DNA from 3 places in the Yersinia alsatica genome. Region 2 is predicted to be linked to each of the others. Evidence: predicted binding sites of a transcription regulator. Region 2 holds the regulator's gene; each other region holds the start of a gene.

Region 1 (5,051 bases), 2.2 Mb from region 2:
ATTCGGGTAAGTGAGCGCAGCTAACAACGCTGTAGCGTCAAGGACGAAGGGTAGAATGGCTTGCGCAGCAACGACAGGTACAGTAGCCTTGCAAATATCACAGTGAATTGAATGCATCGAAGGCCAGAGAATGTGGAAACGCCTGATTATTAGCTTAATTATCATCGCAGGGTTGCTGATGGTGACTGCTATTGCGCTCGATCGCTGGATTAGCTGGAAAACCGCTCCTTTTATCTATGATGAGCTACAAGACTTGCCCCATCGGCAGGTTGGTGTAGTTCTGGGTACCGCCAAATATTATCGCACTGGTGGTATTAATCAGTTTTATCAATACCGCATTCAGGGCGCGATAAACGCCTATAACAGTGGCAAAGTCAGTTACTTACTGCTCAGTGGCGATAATGCCCTGCAAAGCTATAATGAGCCGATGACCATGCGGCGTGACTTGATCGCCGCGGGGGTTGCACCTTCTGATATCGTGCTGGATTACGCCGGTTTCCGTACCCTTGACTCCATTGTTCGCACCCGAAAAGTCTTTGATACTAATGATTTTATTATCATTACTCAGCGTTTTCATTGTGAGCGGGCGCTATTTATTGCCTTGCATATGGGGATTCAAGCGCAGTGTTTTGCCGTACCATCACCGAAAGATATGCTTAATGTCCGGGTACGCGAGATTTTTGCCCGCCTCGGCGCCCTCTCTGACCTCTATATTTTGAAACGTGAACCCCGCTTCCTTGGGCCATTAATCCCTATTCCCGCGGTCCACGTCATCCCCGATGATGCACAAGGCTATCCGGCTGTTTCACCAGAACAGCTGGTCGAACTGGAACACCGGCTAGCGGATGAGAAAAAGAAAAGCCCGTAGTTTTCGCCTTGGTGTTAGGTACAATCGGGAATATAACCAATGAAAACTACAGTTTGAGCAACCCGCCCTCCTACTCGGTTGAGCCACAGTATTCGTATTGAGAGCGAGTCAAATATCAAGCGAAACAAGGATCTCAACAACTTTTCCCTATTGCGCCAAAAAACGCCTCACATCACTTTCAACCTCGCCCATCTCCTGCAATAACTGTAATGTTTCCAGTGCCTCATCTTCATCTAACCGACTCATGGCAAATCCCACATGCACCAAAACCCAATGACCGATCAAGGCCAAACGGCTCGGTTCATCTGCCGCCACCAGCATAATATTGACTGAACGCCGCACGCCACAGACATCTACCCACGCGGTGCCCGCCTGAGTTTCATCCAGTGCCACAATTTGCCCGGGAATGCCTATGCACATAGTCTGGCTCCTGCCGCATCTGGGCATAATGTTAATAAACTCATTCCACCTCCAGCCGTTTAATCACCACGCCATCATCATTTGCCCCCATGCGCAAATGGCTCCCGGCACACAGCGGGCAGCGCGTCACTTTACTGCTCAGCAAGTTCACATTCTGCTGGCAGTCATGGCACCACACTTGTGACTGCTGTTGACTGAGATGTAAAACGCAACCTTCTGCTAGCGTGCCGCGGCACACTAATTCAAAACAGAACTCTAATGCTTGCGGCTCGACACAAGAAAATGCCCCGGTTTCTAGCCAAACCCCGGTAATTCTCTGCGCGCCATGTAATCGGGCTTGCTGTTCCATCATGGTAATCGCGTGTTGGCACAAGGTAATCTCATGCATGACTGTGTTTCCTGTGTGGATATCTCGCGTAAAAACAATGCAAAGATGGTGCCAGCAATAGGGCGCATTTTACTTGTGAGAAAACCAATCTAACCAAATGATAAATAACACTATTAATTCAAAATCATCCACAGCTAACTTAATCACTGAAAAATCACTGTCGAAGTGTCACCAGAACCCTGGGATTTCGTCACTAATGTCGACACTGAGCCACGGCAATCACACTGTTTTTACTGCCATTTAAATCTCGCCGCCTTATCCACTTGCCTCCTAATGCACAGCCGACGGGCCTTCACCACTCTTTCGCCTTGCTAGCTGCGGTACTGGCACAGAATATGCTTTAGAGCTGGGAAATGATTTCTATCTGCCTGACTGTCACCAGATTTTTGTCCCGGAGGGTATGGCTATGAACCGCTTTGTGATTGCGGAGCCGAGGCTTTGTATTGGATGCAATACCTGCATGGCTGCTTGCAGCCAAGTGCATAAAGCCAAAGGTTTACAAGAGCATCCCAGATTGAGCGTTATGCGTAACAGCAGAGTGACGGCCCCCATTCTTTGCCGCCACTGCGAAGATGCATGGTGTGCACGGGTGTGCCCAGTCAATGCAATCACCCTGACCAATAACGCGGTCGAATTGGATGAGACCACCTGCATCGGTTGCAAACTCTGTGGTCTTGCTTGCCCGTTTGGCGCAATTACCCCTGCGGGTAGCAAGCCATTAGCGGTGCCGGATGCCTTCCCTGAATATATCCCGATGACTGAACTGTCCGATGTTCCCTTCAGTCCGGCCAATATGAATCCGTTCCTTGCCTGGAATGCGGGAGTGCGCAGTGTCGCGGTGAAGTGTGATTTATGCAGTTTCCAGCCACAGGGGCCGGAGTGTGTGCGGGTCTGTCCGACTAATGCCTTGATGCTGGTTGATGAGCACAGCATTGAACAAGCCAATCAAGCTAAACGTCTGGCCGCCGCCAGCGGATTTGCCAACGAGCTGCCCTTTATAGTCGCGGACACTTCGTCCTCCCTCTCTCACGAGGAGCAGAAAAGATGATGAATTCCCTTGAGCTATTGTGGCTCGCCTTACTGCTCTATCTGGCTGGCGCACTGCTCTCCTTGCTACTGGCTCGGCGCGAAACTCTGGCAATCTATGCCGCTGGGCTGTCTTCGCTGCTGGGTGGGGTTGTTGGCCTATTCGCTGCCGCACCGACACTGCTCGGGGGCGACACGATAACTTTTGTCACTGCCGGGCCATTTCCCTTCGCCGCATTCAGCTTACGGCTTGACCCATTAGCGGCATTTATGCTGATGGTTATCTCACTCTTGGTCATCATAACCGCTCTGTATTCACTGGCTTATGTGCAGGAATACAAAGGTCGCGGGGCTTGGGCAATGGGTGTCTTTATGAACCTATTCATCGCCTCAATGGTGGCACTGGTGGTGGTGGATAACGCGTTCTACTTTATTATTTTCTTCGAAATGATGTCGCTGGCCTCTTACTTCCTGGTGATTTCCGATCAGGACGACGATGCCATCAGTGCTGGCCTGCTTTACTTCCTGATTGCCCACGCCGGTTCCGTGCTGATTATGATTGCTTTCTTCCTGCTGTATCGCCAAAGCGGCAGTCTGGAGTTTGCAGCTTTCCGCCAGACTCATCCACAGCCGGTCATGGCCTCGGTTATCTTTTTGCTGGCTTTCTTTGGTTTCGGGGCCAAAGCCGGGATGCTACCGCTTCACGGCTGGCTACCGCGCGCGCACCCTGCGGCCCCGTCTCATGCTTCGGCCTTGATGTCCGGCGTCATGGTCAAAATTGGTATTTTCGGCATTATCAAAGTGGGCATTGATTTACTTGGAGCCAGCCAATTGTGGTGGGGCGTGGTGGTGTTGGGCTTTGGCGCGGTGTCGTCGGTGCTGGGCGTGCTATATGCGCTGGCAGAGCACGATATCAAACGGCTGCTGGCTTATCACACTGTGGAGAATATCGGTATTATCCTGATGGGCGTCGGTGTCGGCATGATAGGCATTGCCAGCCACCAGCCGGTATTAGCGGCCCTTGGGTTGCTTGGCGCGCTCTACCATCTGCTTAACCATGCGGTATTTAAAGGGCTGCTGTTCTTAGGGGCCGGGGCCGTCATTTACCGTCTGCATACTAAAGACATGGAAAAGATGGGCGGGTTGGCCAGAATGATGCCCTATACCGCACTGGCATTTCTGGTGGGGTGCATGGCGATTTCTGCACTGCCGCCGTTCAATGGTTTTGTCAGTGAATGGTTTACCTATCAATCACTGTTTACCATGACCAAAGATGGCGGCTTTATTATTCGTCTGGCCGGGCCCATTGCTATCGTGATGCTGGCTATCACCGGTGCGCTGGCGGCTATGTGCTTTGTGAAGGTTTACGGCATCAGTTTCTGCGGCCTGCCGCGCACAGAGAAAGCCGCGCTGGCGCGGGAAGTTCCTTGGCCAATGACCCTTGCCATGCTGTTGCTGGCATTGCTCTGTCTGGTGCTGGGGATAGGTGCGACTCATGTTGCTCCAGTTATTGCCCGTATCGCCTCCAGCCTGATAACCACTCAGCCGGTGCCCGCCTTGCAGGTGGCGCAAGGGGCCGTCTTGTTCCCGCAGCACAGCTCCCAAGCCATGCTGTCCACCCTCTATATATTCTGCGGCTTACTCATCTTGCCACTGGTGATTTTACTGATCGCCAGCCTCTATCGAGGCAGCCGGCTGGCATTTCGCCATGGTGGTGATCCCTGGGCTTGCGGTTATGCCTATGAGCAGGCCATGACCGTGTCAGCTGGCGGCTTTACACAACCACTGCGGGCGATGTTTGCCCCGCTCTATCGCATCCGTAAAACACTGGACCCCGCCCCGATGATGCAGCGCGCACTGGAAAGTTCGGTGAGTGGTGCAGGCCGGGTGGAACCGGTATGGGACGACAAAGTGGTGGCCCCGCTTATCCGCCTGATCCAATGGCTCAGCCAGCGTATTCAATGGCTGCAACAGGGTGATTTCCGCCTCTACTGTCTGTATGTGGTTGCCGCCTTGGTGATCCTGCTGATTGTCGCGGCTATTTAAGGAGACAAGCAATGCCAACTACTGATATGCCTGCGGTCTCTATGATTGCTTTCGCCATCGGGCAGGCGCTGATCATGCTGGCGCTAGCACCGCTGATGTCGGGGATTTCGCGCATGGTGAAAGCCAGAATGCACTCCCGCCGTGGGCCGGGCATTCTGCAAGAGTATCGTGACTTAGCCAAACTGCTAAAGCGGCAAGATGTGGCCCCCGCCAATGCCGGGATTATCTTCCGCCTGATGCCCTATGTGTTGCTGGGCAGCATGTTGTTGATTGCTATGGCGCTGCCAATTTTCACACTGGCAT
Region 2 (5,051 bases):
TCCAAGCCTGTCATTGGGCGTAATTTCGGGTCCCAATGTGGGTTTGGCAAGAAGCGCACGTCAAAGACATAATCCGCATCAATAGGAATGCCATGTTTAAAGCCAAAGGATTCAAACACCATTGTCAGCTCACGCTCGCGTTTGCCCAACAGGCGGGTACGCAGCATTTCTGCCAACTCATGGACTGACATTTCCGAGGTATCAATGATCAAATCAGCCCGTGAGCGCAACGGCTCTAGCAAGGCGCTCTCTTCATCAATAGCACTTTCTAATGATAGGTTTTTGGTCGACAGCGGGTGCAGACGACGGGTATCACTGTAGCGACGAATCAGGGTATTGCGATCAGCATCCAAAAACAGCAGCTGCGGTGAGAAGCTCTCAGGCAGTTGAGTCATGGCATGTTCAAATACCTCAGGAGATTCAGGCATATTGCGCACGTCAATGCTCACTGCGGCGGAGATATTCCTCTCGGCAAGTGTACTCGCCAATTGCGGCAGCAGAACCACAGGCAAGTTATCGACACAATAAAAGCCCATATCTTCCAATGCGCGCAAAGCAACAGACTTCCCTGAACCGGAACGGCCGCTGACAATCATCAGCACCATGTTAGTGACTCCCCTTGGTATCTTATGTGCCCTGCGTACTTGAAGCCGCAGGGGTGTTAGCTACGCTCTTTCACCCGAATCACTTACTTGAGTAAGCTCATCGGGACTCATTTGCTTGCTGCCTACCCGCGACTCCAATTACTTTGGGCAATATCCTGCGTACTTGAAGTGCAGGGGTGTTAGCTACGCTCTTTCACCCGAATCACTTACTTGAGTAAGCTCATCGGGACTCATTTGCTTGCTGCCTACCCGCGACTCCAATTACTTTGGGCAATATCCTGCGTACTTGAAGTGCAGGGGTGTTAGCTACGCTCTTTCACCCGAATCACTTACTTGAGTAAGCTCATCGGGACTCATTTGCTTGCTGCCTACCTGCGACTCCAATTACTTTGGGTAATATCCTGCGTACTTGAAGTGCAGGGGTGTTAGCTACGCTCTTTCACCCGAATCACTTACTTGAGTAAGCTCATCGGGACTCATTTGCTTGCTGCCTACCTGCGACTCTAATTACTTTGGGCAATATCCTGCGTTCTTGAAGTGCAGGGTGTTTCGCACGATTACGCCGTCTCTGGCGGTAATTCAGTAATTATCTGATAAAGCTCTTCATCACTTTGTGCTGCCCGTAGACGACGACACACTGTTTTATCAGCTAATCGCTTGGCTACTAAAGACAAAGTGTGTAAGTGAGTTTTACATTGATCTGCTGGAACCAACAAGGCAAATAATAGGTCAACCGGTTGGTTATCAATCGCATCGAAAGCGATGGGTTGTTCCAAACGGATAAATACACCCACGGCACGCAGGGTGTCTTCTTCCAACTTGCCATGAGGTATCGCGATACCACTACCAATGCCAGTGCTGCCCATACGTTCGCGGGTTAATACAGCATCGAAAACGATCTGTGACGGCAGGTTAAGCTGTTTGGCAGCTAACTCGCTGATAATTTCCAAAGCCCGTTTTTTACTTGAGCAATGTACGGAGCTTTTGGTGCACTCGATATTTAATACCGAGCTTAATTGCAATGCTGGATCGTTGATCATCTCATCTTTCACTTAAGCGCTGTTTTAGACCTGATACCAGCGGGGAAATTTTCTCTCCACCGCTGGAACAGATTATGTAGCGAGTGTAGAACCTTTATCGGTTAATGTTGCTTCAATTTATCTTTATGCTTGTTCAACTGGCGGGCCAGTTTATCAACCAGAATATCAATTGCGGCGTACATATCCTCCTGCTCTGAGCTTGCATGCAACTCGCCCCCATTCACATGTACCGTGGCTTCTGCAATTTGTTTTACTTTTTCGACACTTAAAACCACATACACCTGGTTAATTCGATCAAAATATTGCTCAAGTTTGGCAAATTTAGTGGTAACAAACTCGCGTAATGCTTCGGTTATTTCGACATGATGTCCGGTAATATTGAGCTGCATAGTGTCTTCCTTCTCAGTTCAGGTCAAACCAACTGTTTACGTTGATTTGACGGCGGGATGGATAACGACTCTCGGTACTTCGCGACAGTTCGGCGCGCCACCATAATGCCTTGTTCACATAATAGTGTGGTCAGCTTGCTGTCACTCAGTGGTTTGGCAGGGTTTTCTGCCGCAACCAATTTTTTCACCAGCGCACGAATCGCGGTAGAAGAAGCTTCACCTCCGCTATCTGTATTGACGTGGCTGGAGAAGAAATATTTCAGCTCGAAAATACCCCGAGGACTATGCAGGAACTTCTGCGTGGTCACGCGGGATATTGTCGATTCATGCATATCCACGGCCTGAGCAATGTCAGCCAGTACCATGGGTTTCATAAATTCAGGCCCATTCTCAAAGAACGCCACTTGCTGTTCAACAATGCAACGCGCCACTTTCAGCAACGTTTCATTGCGGCTTTCAAGACTTTTTATCAACCATTTTGCTTCTTGCAGATTGCTGCGGATAAACTGCCCGTCGCTATCATTGCGGGTATTGTTACCCATCGCTGCATATTGCTGGTTAATTTTCAGGCGTGGAATGCTATCGGCATTCAGCTCGACCGTCCAGTGCCCTTTGTCTTTACGTACCAGAACATCTGGAATGACGTACTCCGACTCCCCAGTATTGATAGATTGGCCTGGGCGCGGATCCAGCGACTGAATCAGGGCGATGGCTTCTTTAAGTGTATCTTCTTTTAGCCGACTTAAGCGGATCATCGTGCGGAAATCGTGGTTACCCAGCAAGTCCAGATAATCGCTAATAACCAAGCGCGCTTCGGCAAGATAGGGGGTGTCTTTCGCATATTGCGATAACTGCACCAATAAGCATTCGCGCAGATTGCGAGCCGCAACGCCAATAGGATCAAAGTGTTGTATCCGTTTAAGCACGGCCTCAACTTCATCCAACCCGACGTTTTCATCCCCCATACTTTCCAGAATGTCTTCCAGAGGAACGGTAAGATAACCGGTTTCATCAACGGCATCGACGATAGAGGTGGCGATCGCGGCATCGGTTTCTGAGAAGGGTGTCAAATCAACTTGCCACATCAGATAATCTTGCAGTGTTTGAGTGGTTTCACCCTGATAAACCGGTAGTTCATCATCACTGTAATCATTGCCCATGCCCGATGGGGTGCCTGCGGTGTAAATCTCATCCCAGGTGGCATCCAGCGGTAACTCTTCCGGCATATCTTTTTGTTCTAGCGCTTCGCGAGTGTCGAGCGATTCACTGTCTACGGTTTCTTTGGCATCAATCTCTTCATGAAGATCGGTTTGCTCAAGCAGGGGGTTACTCTCCAGCGCTAACTGAATCTCCTGCTGGAGCTCAAGCGTAGAAAGTTGCAACAGGCGAATAGCCTGTTGAAGCTGCGGAGTCATGGCCAGTTGTTGGCTAAACTTGAGTTGCAAACCTTGCTTCATAATACGGTATCAATTTTCCTTAATGGATGACGAAACGGCTTTCGAGTGAAGATTAGAGGCGGAATTCTTCACCCAGATAGACACGTTTAACTTGTTCGTCAGCCAAAATTTCCTGTGGTGTGCCGTGAGCAATTAAATGCCCTTGGCTTACAATATAAGCCCGCTCACAAACGTCCAATGTTTCACGTACGTTGTGGTCGGTAATCAGAACTCCAAGGCCGCTGTCACGCAGATGCTCAATAATTTTTTTGATATCAATAACAGAAATTGGGTCGACCCCGGCAAAAGGCTCATCCAGCAGAATAAATTTAGGATTTGCTGCCAGTGCGCGGGCAATTTCAACACGGCGGCGTTCACCACCAGAAAGCGATTGACCTAGACTGTCACGTAAATGAGTAATATGGAACTCTTCCATCAACTCATCAGCACGTTCTTGACGTTGTTCAGATGAGAGGTCTTTACGGATTTCCAGCACCGCCATCAGATTGTTAAATACACTCAGGCGGCGGAAGATGGAGGCTTCTTGCGGCAAATAGCCAATCCCACGCAGGGCGCGTTCATGTAGCGGCAAGAGGCTGATATCTTCGTCATCAATCACAATACGCCCGGCGTCACGCTGGACAATGCCGACGACCATGTAAAAAGTGGTGGTTTTACCCGCACCATTCGGCCCAAGCAGGCCGACAATCTCACCGGACTTTACTGTCAGGCTAACGTCTTCGACCACTTTACGGCCTTTGTACGCCTTAGCCAGTTTTTCTGCGATTAATGTTGCCATAAATGATTACTTACTCTTCTTTTGGCCTGAAGCTGCTGGCCCTTTGTCTTGTAATTGGGACGGTAATAGCACGGTAGTGACGCGATTGCCTTTGTTACTAAAGGCTTCCATCTGCTGTTTTTTCACCAGATAAGTGATGCGATCACCTTTGATATTGCTATCAAGCTGCTCCAGATAGGCGTCACCGGTCAATATGACTAAGTCATTAGCGACTTCGTAACGCAGTTTCTGCCCGTGGCCTTTGACCGGTTTGCCACTGTCTTGCATCTGATAAAAAGTCACCGGATTACCAAAACCTTCGATGACCATTTTGTTTTGATCACCGCCCGGACGAGTCACGACAACTTTATCAGCCTTAATCTCAATGGTGCCTTGCTTGATAACCACATTATCAGTAAATGTGACGGTATTCGCCGCCATATCTAACGCTTGTTTGACCGAATCGACTAGAACGGGTTGGTCCGAATCGCCGGTTAAAGCCAATGCAGGCAAGCTTGCGGCCAAAAGTGAGCTGGCAAGCAAAAAATGACGAATTTTATTTTTGGATTTCATAAGAGGTTTTAACCTTTTCAATCAGCTCGGCGGTCTTATCCCGCAAGTTCCCACGCATTTTCATGCCGTTAGATGTAAATCCAACACCAAAGAGGGTAACTTCATCGTCTGAGGATACATCCTGAGTGATCAAATTAACCTGGGCGTTATCGGTTCTAATTTTTTGTAACTGGGCATCTGGGGTCAGGCTATCAACCTCAACGTGACCATACAAATAAAGCATTTTATCA
Region 3 (5,051 bases), 1.3 Mb from region 2:
CAAGGCTGGATCGGGCAAGGCTTTTGACAATAATTGTGCAGCGCCGCGCAAGCCACCCAGCGGGTTCTTAATCTCATGCGCTAATCCCCGTACCAAATCACGAGCGGCAACTTGTTGTGCATGCTGCAATTGCTCTTGGCTGAGCCGACGTTGGTTATCCATCGGTGCCATTTCCAGCAAAATAAAACCTTCCGGTAGTGACTGTGCGGTCAGCGATAAAATATGCGCCCGACCATCAACGACTAATGTCACTTCGTTATCGGTGAAACCTTGCCCCGATTCCAGACTTTCCCTCATAAGAGCAATATTAAGGGAAAAATAGCCTAATAATTCAGGTAGGGGTGTACCAAAAAGTTTACGCGAGCTTTGCGCCAGAAGTTGCTGGGCTGCGGGATTGGCATAATGAATAGCCAGTGAGTCATCCAATAGCAGAATGCTATTAATGAGAGAATTGAGGATCTGCCCAGCATCGGGCAGCGTGCCTGTTGCCATCATGCAGACTCCTGCACACTCTTGGTGCATTTATACCCATAGATGGGTACATCCTATTGATTCAACCTCAGTTGAGCCAGAGGAATTGTGACAAAAAATGAAAGGTGGAGAAAAAAGCCCATCGTGAGATGGGCCAAAAGTTTCCACGGCAACAAAAAAAACGACTAATTAAAATTAAACGCTGTAATACAGTTCAAACTCGACTGGGTGCGGAGTCATGCGTACGCGGTCCATCTCTTCTTTACGCAGGTCGATGTAAGCATCGATAGCGTCGTCAGTGAACACGCCACCACGGGTCAAGAACTCACGGTCTTCGCTCAGTGCAACCAGTGCTTCGTCCAGGGAGCCTGCAACTTTTGGAATTTCAGCTTCTTCTTCCGGTGGCAGGTCATACAGGTTTTTGTCCATCGCATCACCAGGGTGAATCTTGTTGATGATGCCATCAAGGCCAGCCATCAGCAGTGCTGCGAAGCACAGGTATGGGTTAGCCGCTGGGTCCGGGAAGCGCGCTTCGATACGACGGGCTTTCGGGCTGGCAACCACTGGGATACGGATTGAAGCTGAACGGTTACGGGCTGAGTAAGCCAGCATGACCGGTGCTTCGTAGCCTGGGACCAAACGCTTGTAGGAGTTAGTCGTTGGGTTAGCCAAGGCATTAATTGCTTTAGCGTGCTTGATGATACCGCCGATGTAGAACAGCGCCATTTCAGACAGGCCAGCGTATTTGTCGCCTGCGAACAGGTTGGTACCATTTTTGGACAAGGACATATGGCAGTGCATGCCTGAGCCGTTGTCACCAAACATTGGTTTTGGCATAAAGGTCGCAGTTTTACCAAATGCGTGTGCCACGTTGTGCACCACATATTTGTAAATCTGAATTTCGTCAGCTTTCTTGGTCATGGTATTGAAGCGAGTTGCCACTTCGTTCTGACCCGCGGTAGCAACTTCATGGTGATGCGCTTCAACTACCAAGCCCATTTCTTCCATGGTCAGACACATGGTAGAACGCAGATCCTGTGAAGAATCGACCGGAGGAACTGGGAAGTAACCGCCTTTTACTGCTGGACGGTGGCCTTTGTTGCCGCCTTCGTATTTGGTGCTGGAGTTCCATGCGCCTTCGATATCATCGATAGAGACGTGGGAGCCACGAATGCTGCTACCAAAACGAACGTCGTCGAACAGGAAGAATTCTGGCTCTGGCCCGAACAGGACGGTATCCGCGATGCCAGAAGATTTCAGGAAGTCTTCCGCACGTTTGGAGATAGAACGCGGGTCGCGGTCATAGCCTTGCATGGTGCCTGGCTCAAGGATGTCACAACGGATAATCAGTGTGGAATCTTCGAAGAACGGATCCATAACAGCGGTGCTGGCATCTGGCATCAGTACCATGTCGGATTCGTTAATGCCTTTCCAGCCACCAATCGAGGAGCCATCAAACATTTTGCCTTCTTCGAAGAAGTCAGCGTTGACCTGATGAGCTGGGATAGTGATGTGCTGTTCTTTCCCTTTAGTATCGGTGAAGCGCAAATCAACGAATTTTACTTCGTGCTCATTCAGCATCGTCAAAACATGTTCAGCGGACATACTTATATCTCCCGGATTTGTCATAGTCGTCGTCGTGGAACGATTACCGTGTATTACTAAGGTTTATGGTGTTCTGGCATTTTTGCCGGTAAAAATTTCTTATTTCAATAACCTGTAACTGCAAAAAACCTTTTTACCTGCAAGGATGCGCCACTCAAAACAGCAAACTTGTGACTTTTTATTTCGGACTGTTATTCGTGCTGGCTATTCATGCTAAAATACATTGCGAAATCTATGCCAACTTTCCAAATCCCCCGGTTATGCCATATCATAGGGGTCTGCTGATATTCAGTATGCACCAGGATAGTCATATTGCACTATTTTGGTGCTTCATTTGCGCCGTTGGGCACTGTATTGGTGCAGAAAGGGGCCGAGAGGCTATTTTTGCACCGTGAAAGGGATCACAAACTAACCGCCGTTAGGTTGTTTATAAGAGAAGTTTGTGATCTTGTTTAGTCCCTCGCTTAATACGTGTACAATAGCGCGCTATTTCTAAATGCCTGAGGCAAAAAAGCTGTGATCGAGAATCTGCGTAACATCGCCATTATTGCGCACGTTGACCATGGGAAAACTACCCTGGTTGATAAGTTGCTACAACAATCTGGTACTTTCGGTGAACGTACTGAAGCAACTGAACGTGTAATGGACTCCAACGATTTGGAGAAAGAGCGTGGGATAACCATCCTCGCAAAAAATACCGCCATTAATTGGAAAGACTACCGCATCAACATCGTGGATACCCCAGGACACGCCGATTTCGGCGGTGAGGTTGAGCGTGTAATGTCTATGGTTGACTCTGTGCTGCTAGTCGTCGATGCAATGGATGGCCCGATGCCGCAGACCCGTTTCGTGACCAAAAAAGCTTTTGCTAATGGTCTGAAACCAATCGTGGTAATCAACAAAGTTGACCGTCCGGGCGCGCGTCCTGACTGGGTTGTGGATCAGGTATTCGACCTGTTCGTCAATCTGGATGCAACTGATGAACAACTGGACTTCCCAATCATTTATGCTTCTGCATTGTTGGGTATTGCCGGTGAAGACCACAACAATATGGCGGAAGACATGACTCCGCTGTATCAAGCTATCGTTGACCACGTGTCTGCGCCACAAGTTGAGCTTGAAGCACCATTCCAGATGCAGATCTCTCAGCTGGATTACAACAACTATGTTGGTGTTATCGGCATCGGTCGTATCAAGCGCGGTAAAGTTAAGCCAAACCAGCAAGTGACTATCATTGATAGCGAAGGCAAAACGCGTAACGGTAAAGTCGGTAAAGTTCTGACTCATATGGGTCTGGAGCGTATCGAAGCCACTGTTGCTGAAGCTGGCGATATCGTTGCAATCACCGGTTTGGGTGAGTTGAACATCTCTGACACTGTGTGTGACGTGAACGCTGTTGAAGCGCTGCCAGCACTGTCTGTTGATGAACCAACCGTGACCATGTATTTCTGCGTTAACACCTCTCCGTTCTGTGGTAAAGAAGGTAAGTATGTGACTTCACGTCAGATTCTTGACCGTCTGAACAAAGAGTTGGTTCATAACGTAGCATTGCGTGTTGAAGAAACTGAAGATTCTGATGCTTTCCGTGTTTCAGGTCGTGGTGAGCTTCACCTGTCGGTTCTGATCGAAAACATGCGTCGCGAAGGTTTCGAGCTGGCTGTATCTCGTCCTAAAGTTATCAACCGTGTTATCGACGGTCGCAATCAAGAACCATTTGAAAGCGTAACTTTGGATATCGAAGAGCAGCACCAGGGCGCAGTAATGCAAGCCATGGGTGAGCGTAAAGGTGACGTGAAGGACATGGTTCCAGACGGCAAAGGTCGTATTCGTCTGGATTATATGATCCCAAGCCGTGGCTTGATTGGCTTCCGTACTGAATTCATGACCATGACTTCTGGTACTGGCCTGCTGTACTCCACATTCAGTCACTATGATGATGTGCGTCCAGGCGATATCGGCCAACGTCAAAACGGCGTACTGATCTCTAACGGTCAGGGTAAAGCTGTTGCGTTCGCATTGTTCAAACTGCAAGACCGCGGCAAGCTGTTCATCGGTCATGGTACTGAAGTGTATGAAGGCCAGATTATCGGTATTCACTCACGTTCTAACGACCTGACTGTAAACTGCTTGACGGGTAAGCAACTGACCAACATGCGTGCATCGGGTACTGACGAAGCTACCACTCTGGTTCCTTTCCTGAAGAAAACTCTGGAACAGGCTCTGGAATTCATCGATGACGATGAATTGGTAGAAGTTACCCCGCTGTCGATTCGTATCCGTAAACGTCATTTGACGGAAAACGATCGTAAGCGTGCAGGTCGTGGTCCTAAAGAAGCTTAATTCTTCTTTGTTCTGCTGATACTTAGGGCGCTTGCCGCGCCCTGAGTTCTTTATCCCCTTCGTTCTTGAAATTGCTGCTGTATTAGTGGCGTTCAATCACCTGAATCACTGACTTGAGTGCGCTCATCGGGACTCCTTTCTTGCTGCCTTGCCGCAACTCCAATGTCTTTGGGGATACTTTCTTTTTTCATCAGGGTAAAAAATTATTTTTTCTGACTGACCCCTCCTTTTTCTTCCTCTCTCTGTTCAGTTTTCTCTTTTCCCGTTACAGTGAAACTCACCATCTAATTGGGAGAGCGCCATGCTGTATATCTTTGATCTAGGGAATGTGATTGTTGATATCGACTTCAAACGTGTGTTGGGCGTCTGGAGTAAATTAAGCAGTGTACCTTTGGCTACACTGAGTGAGCGTTTTACGATGGGAGAGGTCTTCCAGCAGCATGAGCGCGGCGAAATCAGCGATGAAGACTTTGCCCGCCAACTCAGTGATGAGATGGGGCTGTCTTTAAGTTTTGAACAGTTCGCCGAGGGTTGGCAGGCCGTGTTTGTCGCTTTACGCCCAGAAGTGATTGCGATAATGCAAAGGTTGCGTCAGGAAGGGCATCGGGTGGTGGTGCTATCCAATACTAATCGGC

What was found. Region 2 encodes sigma-54, which starts transcription at its own class of promoters, with help from an activator protein. Its sites were predicted from a motif close to GTTGGCACANNTTTCGCTNT; they were not measured.
Positions count from the first base shown of each region.
Region 1: hypA (hydrogenase maturation nickel metallochaperone HypA) is a predicted target of sigma-54. The motif match lies at 1,713-1,732, and genes of this name have one in related genera.
Region 3: glnA (glutamate--ammonia ligase) is a predicted target of sigma-54. The motif match lies at 2,299-2,318, and genes of this name have one in related genera.

Region 1 is NZ_CP104006.1:3,910,210-3,915,260, forward strand. Features, by position in the region: gene sanA (outer membrane permeability protein SanA) at 131-868, shown strand; gene N0H69_RS17490 (HypC/HybG/HupF family hydrogenase formation chaperone) at 1,016-1,288, opposite strand; gene hypA (hydrogenase maturation nickel metallochaperone HypA) at 1,329-1,676, opposite strand; gene N0H69_RS17500 (4Fe-4S dicluster domain-containing protein) at 2,083-2,724, shown strand; gene hyfB (hydrogenase 4 subunit B) at 2,721-4,748, shown strand; gene N0H69_RS17510 (respiratory chain complex I subunit 1 family protein) at 4,760-5,051, shown strand, end outside.
Region 2 is NZ_CP104006.1:1,233,509-1,238,559, forward strand. Features, by position in the region: gene rapZ (RNase adapter RapZ) at 1-605, opposite strand, end outside; gene ptsN (PTS IIA-like nitrogen regulatory protein PtsN) at 1,163-1,645, opposite strand; gene hpf (ribosome hibernation promoting factor) at 1,747-2,034, opposite strand; gene rpoN (RNA polymerase factor sigma-54) at 2,058-3,491, opposite strand; gene lptB (LPS export ABC transporter ATP-binding protein) at 3,544-4,269, opposite strand; gene lptA (lipopolysaccharide ABC transporter substrate-binding protein LptA) at 4,276-4,821, opposite strand; gene lptC (LPS export ABC transporter periplasmic protein LptC) at 4,805-5,051, opposite strand, start outside.
Region 3 is NZ_CP104006.1:4,815,848-4,820,898, reverse strand. Features, by position in the region: gene glnL (nitrogen regulation protein NR(II)) at 1-492, opposite strand, end outside; gene glnA (glutamate--ammonia ligase) at 667-2,076, opposite strand; gene typA (ribosome-dependent GTPase TypA) at 2,593-4,416, shown strand; gene yihX (glucose-1-phosphatase) at 4,718-5,051, shown strand, end outside.